DNA from 2 places in the Streptomyces sp. NPDC050534 genome. Region 2 is predicted to be linked to the other one. Evidence: riboswitches for the same ligand, from Rfam matches in the RefSeq annotation. Region 2 holds a riboswitch; the other holds the start of a gene.

Region 1 (4,447 bases), on a different contig from region 2:
CGCCGCGGGCGAGTTCCGCTGCCCGGACCCGCACGGCGCGGCTCTGCGCCTGACGGCCCTGCTCGACGGGCTGGCCGTGCAGATGACGTCGTACGCCGGTGCGGTCTCCCGCACGCGGGCGCAGGAGTGGGTGGACGATGCCCTGGCGCGCGAACTGGGCCTGGAGCGCAAGGCGTTGACCGCGTCCGAGCGCTGAGCCCCCGCTCGGGGCGGGGGCTCACACCGTGCTTCGTGCGGGACCCGGGCGGTCTCAAGCCACCTTGGAGATCCGCATCTTGATGTCGTCCGGCGACAGCGTGCCCTTGGCGGTGACGTGGTCCCCGGAGGACTCGCCGCGCAGCCGGCGGCCGATCCAGGGCACCAGGTACTCGCGCGCCCAGTGCACGTCGTCCCGCCGGATCTCGAGGGTGCCGCGGTGCGGGAGCGGCGGCCAGGGCTGGTCCGGGTCGGCCGGGACCGGAAGACCGAGGACCTGCCCGGCGCGCAGCGCCACGCGCGTGTGCCCCTCGGCCGAGAGGTGGAGCCGGTCGCCGTCCCAGGCCCGGCGGTCCTGCACGGTCTTCAGGGACCACAGGTCGAGCACCGGACAGCCGTAGCGGTCCGCGATGGCCCGGACATGGCCGTTGTAGGTGGCGATCTTGCCGCGCAGGTGCTTGAGCACGGGGACGCCCCGGGTGTCGAACCCGGTCGTCACCATGACGGTTCCTGCGACCTCGGTGAGCCGGACGACGGCCCGCTCGAAGCGCTCGGCGACCTCGTCGGGGTCGGTGCCTGGCCGGATGATGTCGTTGCCGCCCGCGCAGAAGGAGACCAGGTCCGGCTTCAGGGCGATCGCCTGGGGCACCTGGTCCGCCACGATCTGGTCGAGCAGCTTCCCGCGCACCGCCAGGTTCGTGTAGCCGAAGTCGCCCTCGGGTCGGCGGTCCGCAAGGAGCACCGCGAAACGGTCGGCCCAGCCGACGAACGCCCCGTCGGGGCCGGGGTCGCCGACGCCCTCGGTGAAGCTGTCCCCCACCGCAACGTACGACCCGATCACTGCTCTGCTGTCACTCTTCGAATCGTCTGCCACATCGACCGATGATCCACCTTGGAATGTGACCTACGCGACCGTAAGAAAGCGTCAGAAGGGGTTGACGGGCGGTGAGATAAGACACTTCTAAAGTGTTCGCCAAGCTCGGAATAACCACCTGTCCGGCGCTGTTGCCGTCTCAACTGCCGTACTTGTGCGTGGACATACCGAAGGCCGGACCCGGGGATCGAGGGTCCGGCCTTCGGTGGCGTGTCAGGCAGGTTGGCGCGAGGGGGTTCAGCCGACGGTGACGCCCTTCGAGCGGAGGTAGGAGACCGGGTCCACGTCGGAGCCGTAGTTCGGCGTGGTGCGGATCTCGAAGTGCAGGTGCGGGCCGGTCACGTTGCCGGTGGCGCCGGAGAGGCCGAGCTGCTGGCCCGCCGTGACGGCCTGGCCGGCCGAGACGGATATCTGCGACAGGTGGCCGTACTGGGCGTAGTAGCCGTCGGCGAGCCTGACGACGACCTGGTTGCCGTACGCGCCGCCCCAGCCGGCGGAGACGACCGTGCCCGTGCCGACCGCCTTGACGGTGGTGCCGGTCGGGACGACGAAGTCGACGCCGGTGTGGTAGCCGCTGGACCACATGCTGCCGGCCACCTTGTAGCCGGTGCCGATGGAGGAGCTGTTCACCGGGAGGGTGAAGCCGCTGCCGGTGGTCTCGGAAGCCTGCGTAGCGGTGGTCTTCTTCACCGTCGACTTCTTCACCGTCGACTTCTTGACGGCCGACTTCTTGGCCGAGGCCTTCGGGGCGGCCGAGGACTTGGTGGCGTCCGGCGCGGCCTTCTTGCCGAGCGTGAGCTTCAGGCCCGGGTGGATCAGCGACGGGTCGTCGCCGACGGCCTGGCGGTTGTCCGAGTAGACCTTCTTCCAGCCACCGGCCACGTGCTGCTCATTGGCGATCTTCGAGAGATAGTCGCCGGCTCGTACCGCATAGGTCCGAACGCCGTTGTGATTCCCGGCACTCTTCTTCTCGGTGGCCTTCTTCTCGGCACCCGGAAGGGACTGGACGGCCTTTTGCGAAACCGACTGGGAAACGGAGTCCGCGGTGGCGGCGTGGGCGCCGGTGGCACCCATCAGCGGGAGCGCGAGTGCGGCGCCACCGGTACCGGCGACGGCGATGGTGCGGGTGAAGCGCAGGGACTTCGGACGGCGGTGCTTACCCTTCGCGGGCATGACGAATTCCTCTCCGGCGCCTACGAGGTGAGCTGTCGGGTGCGGGCTGGAGATGCCCGGCCGCGCGTTTGACGCGGCTTTACCCCAAGCCGTTCCGGGAACCGGAACAGGCGGTCATACCTGTGGGTCCCCCGCTCCTGCCGTTCACGGGTGAGTTGTGCGGGCACCGGGCGGCGGCAGGATTGGGCGTCCGTCCGGATCGGTGGCGAACGTAAGCGACGAGGACGCAAAGGGACAAGTGACGGTTCCCCGTGAAAGCGTTTCTGTTGATCCTTAATGGGAAACAGTGGTGACCCTGCGTGGATTAAGGGTGCGTCTTCCCGGTCGAATTCCCTTGTGAAGCATGCGAATTACGTGAACATGACGGACCACGTTCGGTCACGGATATGACGCTCCTCACGCACCTTCCCGCCAGGAGCCCTTATTCCGGAGCGAGTTACACCAATACCCCAATACGGACAACTCGCTCACATGCGGCGCAGACGGAAGACCGCCGCGTCGAGATCGCCCCGCAGTCCGGTGCGCAGTCCGTGGTGCAGGAGTACGGCGCCTCCGTGGATTTCGCCCGTTTCGAGGCATTCGTACGAGGCTGCCGGGTCGAGGCCCTTCAGGCGCAGCGCGGGCACGGGTTCGCCGTAGCTCTGCGCCTGGAGCCAGGCGAGGACGACCGCGTCACCCCCGTGCACGTACTGCACGGCGCTCAGGCCGCCCGCCGGCGGACGCAGCCGGTAGAGGTCGCCGTGCTGCACCAGAGGCCGGATCTCCTTGTAGAGGGCCACCCACTCCCCCGCCTCGGCCAGCTCCTCCTCGCTCCAGCGGGTGAGGTCGCCGCCGACCCCGAGCACGCCGGCCATGGAGCTGACGAACCGGAAGCGCAGCGAGCTGACGCGGCCGTTGAGCTGGGTGTTGGGGCTGTCGGTGACCCAGGCGGCCATCACGCGCGCGGGGTGGAGCTGGCTGAAGCCGTGCTGGACGGCGAGCCGGTCGAGCGGGTCGGTGTTGTCGGAGGTCCACACCTGGTCCGTACGGCTCATGATCCCGAGGTCGATGCGGCCGCCGCCGCCCGAGCACGACTCGAAGGCGACACCGGGGTGGGCCGCACGCAACCGGTCCAACAGCGCGTACAGGGCGTGCACATGGTCGGTCCACAGTCGCTGCGGATAGGGCTCGCCGGGCCAGCCCGCGTCGGTGAAGCAGCGATTGAAGTCCCACTTCACGTAGTCGATCGGGGCGCTGGACAGCAGCGCGTCGAGCTGCTGCCACAGGTACTCCTGGACGTCCTCACGCGCCAGGTTCAGCACGAGCTGGTTACGGAGTTCCGTCCGCTTTCGTCCCGGTTGGAACTGGACCCAGTCGGGGTGCTCGCGGTACAGGTCGCTGTCCGGGTTGACCATCTCGGGCTCGACCCAGATGCCGAACTGCATGCCGAGGGCGTGCACATACTCCGCGAGGGGCGTCAGCCCCTTCGGGAAGCGGTCCGGGTTGGGGGTCCAGTCGCCGAGTCCGGCCCGGTCGCTGGTGCGCCTGCCGAACCAGCCGTCGTCGACGACGAACAGCTCGACGCCGATCGCGGCGGCCCGCCGGGCGAGCGCCGACTGCTGCTCCTCGGAGATGTCGAACTCCGTGGCCTCCCAGGAGTTGAACAGGACCGGCCGGTCCTGGTCCGCGTCCGGGATCACGTACGCGCGCTGGTAGGCGTGCCAGGCGCGGCTCGCGCCGCCGAAGCCGCCGTCGCTCCACAGGCCCGCGAAGACGGGTGTCTCGTAGGACTCCCCCGCCTCCAGGCGCAGCAGCCCGGAGTCGTCGTATCCGGCGCCGCCGGTGATCTGCACGCGCGCGTCCGGCAGCTGCGCCACGGCGATCCGCCAGGAGCCCGACCAGCCCAGCGCGCAGCCGTAGACCTCGCCGCGGTCCTCGGTAGCGTCGGTGTCGAGGGCGACCCAGGGCAGGTGCTGGTGCCCGGTGTGGCCGCGGCGGCTGCCGATGACCTTCTCGCCGTAGGTGAGGGGCGAGGCGGCCAACCGGGACTCGGCGGCCCAGCGCCCGTGCAGCTGGGACAGCCGCCAGCCCTCACGCTCGGGCAGCGTCCACGTCGCCGCATCGGCGCGCAGCAGCTCCAGGGCGGGTCCCTCGTTGCCGAGGCTCACCCAGCGTTCTACGACGTCGTGCCGCATCCGGTAGTGCAGCGTGATCGTCAGGCCACCG
Region 2 (4,447 bases):
CCCGCACTGAGCTCCGTCAACTGGCCGAGCGGCAGCGTGTGCTGGGTCTGGAGGACCTTGGCGCGCAGATAGCGGACGTTGTGGGCGGTGGTGAACACGCCGGTGGGGACCCGGTCGCGGACCTCGATGCCGAGGTCGCGGAGCTGGCCGGCCTTGTCGGGGTTGTTGGACAGCAGGTCGAGGGCGTCGATGCCCAGTGCCCGCAGCATCTGCGCGGCCGCCGTGTAGTCGCGGTCGTCCTCGGGCAGCCCGAGGGCCGCGTTCGCCTCGTAGGTGTCGAGGCCCTGATCCTGGAGGGCGTAGGCGTCCAGCTTGTTGTAGAGGCCGATGCCGCGGCCCTCCTGGCGCAGGTACAGCAGCACGCCGCCGCGGGTGGCTATCCGCTCGACCGCCTCGCGCAGCTGCGGGCCGCAGTCGCAGCGGGCCGAGCCGAACACGTCGCCGGTCAGGCACTCGGAATGCAGCCGGACCAGAGGCGTTGTACCGGGGGCCGGGTCGCCGAGCACGACGGCCACGTGCTCCTGGCCGTCGGTCAGGCCGTGGAAGGTGACCAGTTCGGCGTCGACGCTGTAGCCGTCCTGGAAGCGCAGCGGTACCCGGACACGGGCGCGCGTCGTGGCGGCGGGGAAGTCGGGCATACGGGGTCTCCCGGGTCCGGTCGGCATGCTTCAGATTTGAAGCAGATCTACGGAGCAGGACACTACCCCTGCTTTAAATTTGAAGCAACAGATTTGCGGCGAGGGTCACGAACAAGGACCGGAGGAGCGGCGGCGCCACGGGACGTCCTCCGAGGTGGGGCGCTCCTCGTCGTCCTCCATGGCCTCCGCGATCCCCGAGAAGATCTCCTCCAGCTGTTCGACCTGCTTCGGGGTCAGCCGGTCGAAGAGCAGGGAGCGTACGGTCTCCACATGTCCCGGCGCCGTCCGCTCCAGCACGGCCATCCCCTCGTCCGTCAGCGTGGCGAAGCTGCTGCGTTTGTCCCACTGGCAGTCCTCGCGACGGATCAGGCCGTCCTTCTCCAGCCGGGTCACGGCGTACGTCAGCCGGCTCCGGGTGATCTTCGTCTTCGCAGCCAGGTCGGTCATGCGCAGGCTGCGCTCAGGGGCCTCGGAGAGGTTGGCCAGGATGGAGTAGTACAGATGCGGCATGCCGGCGTCCTGCTGGAGCTGCCGGTCGATCGCGTCCTCCAGGAGGTGCGTCGCCGCGATGTACGCGCGCCAGGCGCGCTGCTCCTTCTCCGTGAGCCAGCGAGTCGTCATGAGTGCAGTGTAAGTTTGTTTCAAACTTTAACCAAGCCTGCCCACCGCCGAGAGTGAGCGCGTCCGATGCCGTACCCCCACGTCCTGCTGTCCGCCGCCGTCTCCCTCGACGGCTACCTCGACGACACCGGCCCCGAACGCCTCCTGCTCTCCGGCCCCGCCGACTTCGACCGTGTGGACGAGGTGCGGGCGTCGGTCGACGCGATCCTCGTCGGCGCCGGCACCATCCGCGCCGACAACCCGCGGCTGCTGGTCAACTCGCCCGGGCGCAGGGCCGCCCGGATCGCGGCGGGGCAGCCCGAGTACCCCCTCAAGGTCACCGTCAGCGGCTCCGGCGATCTGGACCCGGACGCCAGGTTCTGGCACACCGGCGGCGACAAGCTGCTCTGTACGACCGACAAGGGCGCCGAGCGGGCCCGAGCGCTCGGCCTCGCCGCCGACGTCGTCGCGCTCGGCCCCGACCTCGACTGGCGCACGCTCCTCGCGCATCTGCACGACGAACGCGGCGTACGGCGCCTGATGGTCGAGGGCGGCGGCACGATCCACACCCAGCTGCTCCAGCAGGGCCTCGCCGACGAACTCCAGCTCGTCCTCGCCCCTGTCTTCGTGGGTGACCCGGACGCACCCCGCCTCTTCGGCCCCGGCGGCTACCAGGGCGGCCGCCTTCGCCTGACGGAGACCCGGCGGATCGAGGACGTCGTCCTGATGCGCTACGAGCCCACCGCCCCCGGCACCGGCCCGCTGCCCACCGCCGCCGATCACCACTGGCTGGCCCTCGCCTGCGAGCTGGCGGCCCTGTGCCCGCCCTCCCGCACGGCCTTCAGCGTGGGCGCGGTGATCGTCGCCGCCGACGGCACGGAGCTCGCCCGCGGTCACTCGCGTGAGGGCGGCGACCCCGTCGTGCACGCCGAGGAGGCGGCCCTGGCCAAGCTCGGCCCGGCCGATCCGAGGCTGGCGTCGGCCACGGTCTACAGCAGCCTGGAGCCCTGCACCCGCCGCGCGTCCCGGCCGAAGCCGTGCGCCCGGCTGATCCTCGACGCGGGCGTACGGCGGGTGGTCACGGCCTGGCGGGAGCCCGACACCTTCGTCGCGGGCGCGGACGGCAGCGGCCTGCTGGCGGCCCGGGGTGTCGAGGTGGTCGTACTGGAGGAACACGAGGAGCAGGCCAAGGCGCCGAACCGCCATCTGCCGGGCTTCTGAGCACGTGGCGTCGGAGGCCCCGCGGATGGCGTATGCTGGTCACACAACGACGCGGGGTGGAGCAGCTCGGTAGCTCGCTGGGCTCATAACCCAGAGGTCGCAGGTTCAAATCCTGTCCCCGCTACTCAAGGCTCAGGGCCGGAATCCGGAAACGGATTCCGGCCCTGAGTGTTTTCCGCCCCGGATGTCTCACCGGGTCCTGTCACAAGTGGTGACCGGGCGACCGCTTTCCGCATAACAACTGACGCACCGTCAGAACCGGTGGGGAATCCGAGGTGAGGTCAACTCGCCCGTTTTTCGTCTCTCTTGGCCCGTACGTCCAGGCCAAGAAGCATTAATGATCAAGCAGAACAGCTTGGAATCGGCACCCCGGGTCTATTAACGTTCGATAACGCAGCGCGGTCGTCCCAGCCGTCACAAGAGGCGGCTCCGTGCGCACTGCCGAATCCCGCAAGGGAACCGGGGAACCACCACCCAGGGGTGAATCGCTTGGATGCCAGCCGTGGAGGCACGGCTGGTATACGCGCGTAGGAGACCTTCCTGCTCCGAACCCGTCAGCTAACCCGGTAGGCGTGAAGGAAGGAAAGGAGCGCGCCCACGTGGCGTCCAACCCGCCTGCCCCGGCAGCACCGTTCGTGCCGAGCACCGAGCCATTCGGCTTCCCCGCCCCCCGTTCCGACGAGGGTCCGTGGGAGGAGTGGAACCCCACCGAGGAGTCCCTCCAGCCGGTCCGCGGCCGGCACCGTGTCGCCAAGCAGCGCGGCGGTGGACTCGCCCGCAGCTCCACGGTCCTCGGCGTCGGCGTCATAGCCGCCGTCGGCGCGGGCGGCATGGCCAGCGCCAACACCGGCAAGCCGCCGGTGTCCATCTCCATGCCCGACCTGGCCTCCGTGGGCCACATGTTCGGCGGCTCCGCCGAGACGCCCAAGGGCTCGGCCACCGCGCTCAGCTCCGTCGGGGTGACCACCAAGGACGCCGGGCAGGGCGCCAGGGACGCCGGTCAGGCGCTGCGCGACCGCATCATGGCGCAGGCCGAGAGCCAGCAGGTCCAGGTCGACAGCAAGGTCCAGTCCGTCACCGAGGCGGCCATCGCCAAGCAGGCCGGCGACGCCGCCGCCAAGGCGGAGAAGGAGGCCGCGGCCAAGGCCGCCGCCGCCAAGGAGAAGGCCGAGGCGGAGGCCAAGAAGGCGGCCGAGGCGGCGCGCCTGGCCGAGCTGGCCAAGCAGTACAAGCTTCCGGTCGTGTCCTACACGATCACCGGCACCTTCGGGCAGCCCGGCTCCATGTGGTCCTCCGGTTACCACACGGGCCTCGACTTCGCCGCCCCCACGGGTACGCCCATCAAGGCCGTCCACAGCGGCACGGTCACCGAGGCCGGCTGGGCCGGAGCCTACGGCTACCGCACGATCATGACGCTCGACGACGGCACGGAGCTGTGGTTCTGCCACCAGTCGTCGATCAACGTGAGCGTGGGCCAGAAGGTCAGCACGGGCGAGGTCATCGGCCGGATCGGCGCCACGGGCAACGTGACCGGGCCGCACCTGCACCTCGAGGTCCACCCGAACGGCCAGGCCGAGGGCATCGACCCGATGACGTGGCTGCGCGGCAAGGGCCTCAACCCCTGATCCACGCCCGGACCCCGGTGGTCCCGGCGGCTTCCCCCCGACGTCGGGGCCGCCGGCGGACGTATGCGCGTCCGCCGGCCACACGCTCTGTGTTTACGTGATCTTTGCGGCATCGGCGGAATGGGCCGCTCCGGCGCATTCGTTGACGTACGGCATGACGTCCCCTTCTCTGCGCACGCTCGGCTCCTCCGGCCTGGAGGTCTTCCCGCTCTGCCTCGGCGGCAACGTCTTCGGCTGGACCGCCGACGAGGCCACGTCCTTCGCCGTGCTCGACGCCTACGCGGCCGCGGGCGGCAACTTCCTCGACACCGCCGACTCCTACTCGTCGTGGGTCGACGGCCACCAGGGCGGCGAGTCCGAGAC

What was found. Region 2 has a riboswitch for cyclic di-AMP ahead of ACIBN2_RS41895 (M23 family metallopeptidase). Riboswitches for the same ligand answer to the same signal wherever they lie in the genome.
Region 1: another riboswitch for cyclic di-AMP. It lies ahead of ACIBN2_RS10540 (peptidoglycan DD-metalloendopeptidase family protein); the one in region 2 lies ahead of ACIBN2_RS41895 (M23 family metallopeptidase).

What each region holds. Positions count from the first base shown of each region.
Region 1 covers NZ_JBITHF010000002.1:1,059,550-1,063,996, reverse strand. The annotation lists gene ACIBN2_RS10550 (TetR/AcrR family transcriptional regulator) at 1-196, shown strand, start outside; gene ACIBN2_RS10545 (SGNH/GDSL hydrolase family protein) at 251-1,036, opposite strand; gene ACIBN2_RS10540 (peptidoglycan DD-metalloendopeptidase family protein) at 1,307-2,242, opposite strand; cyclic di-AMP (ydaO/yuaA leader) riboswitch at 2,247-2,405, opposite strand; gene ACIBN2_RS10535 (alpha-galactosidase) at 2,710-4,447, opposite strand, start outside.
Region 2 covers NZ_JBITHF010000019.1:21,133-25,579, reverse strand. The annotation lists gene ribA (GTP cyclohydrolase II) at 1-638, opposite strand, end outside; gene ACIBN2_RS41910 (MarR family winged helix-turn-helix transcriptional regulator) at 744-1,259, opposite strand; gene ACIBN2_RS41905 (dihydrofolate reductase family protein) at 1,326-2,459, shown strand; tRNA gene ACIBN2_RS41900 (tRNA-Met) at 2,510-2,583, shown strand; cyclic di-AMP (ydaO/yuaA leader) riboswitch at 2,889-3,047, shown strand; gene ACIBN2_RS41895 (M23 family metallopeptidase) at 3,059-4,084, shown strand; partial or broken gene ACIBN2_RS41890 (aldo/keto reductase) at 4,239-4,447, shown strand, end outside.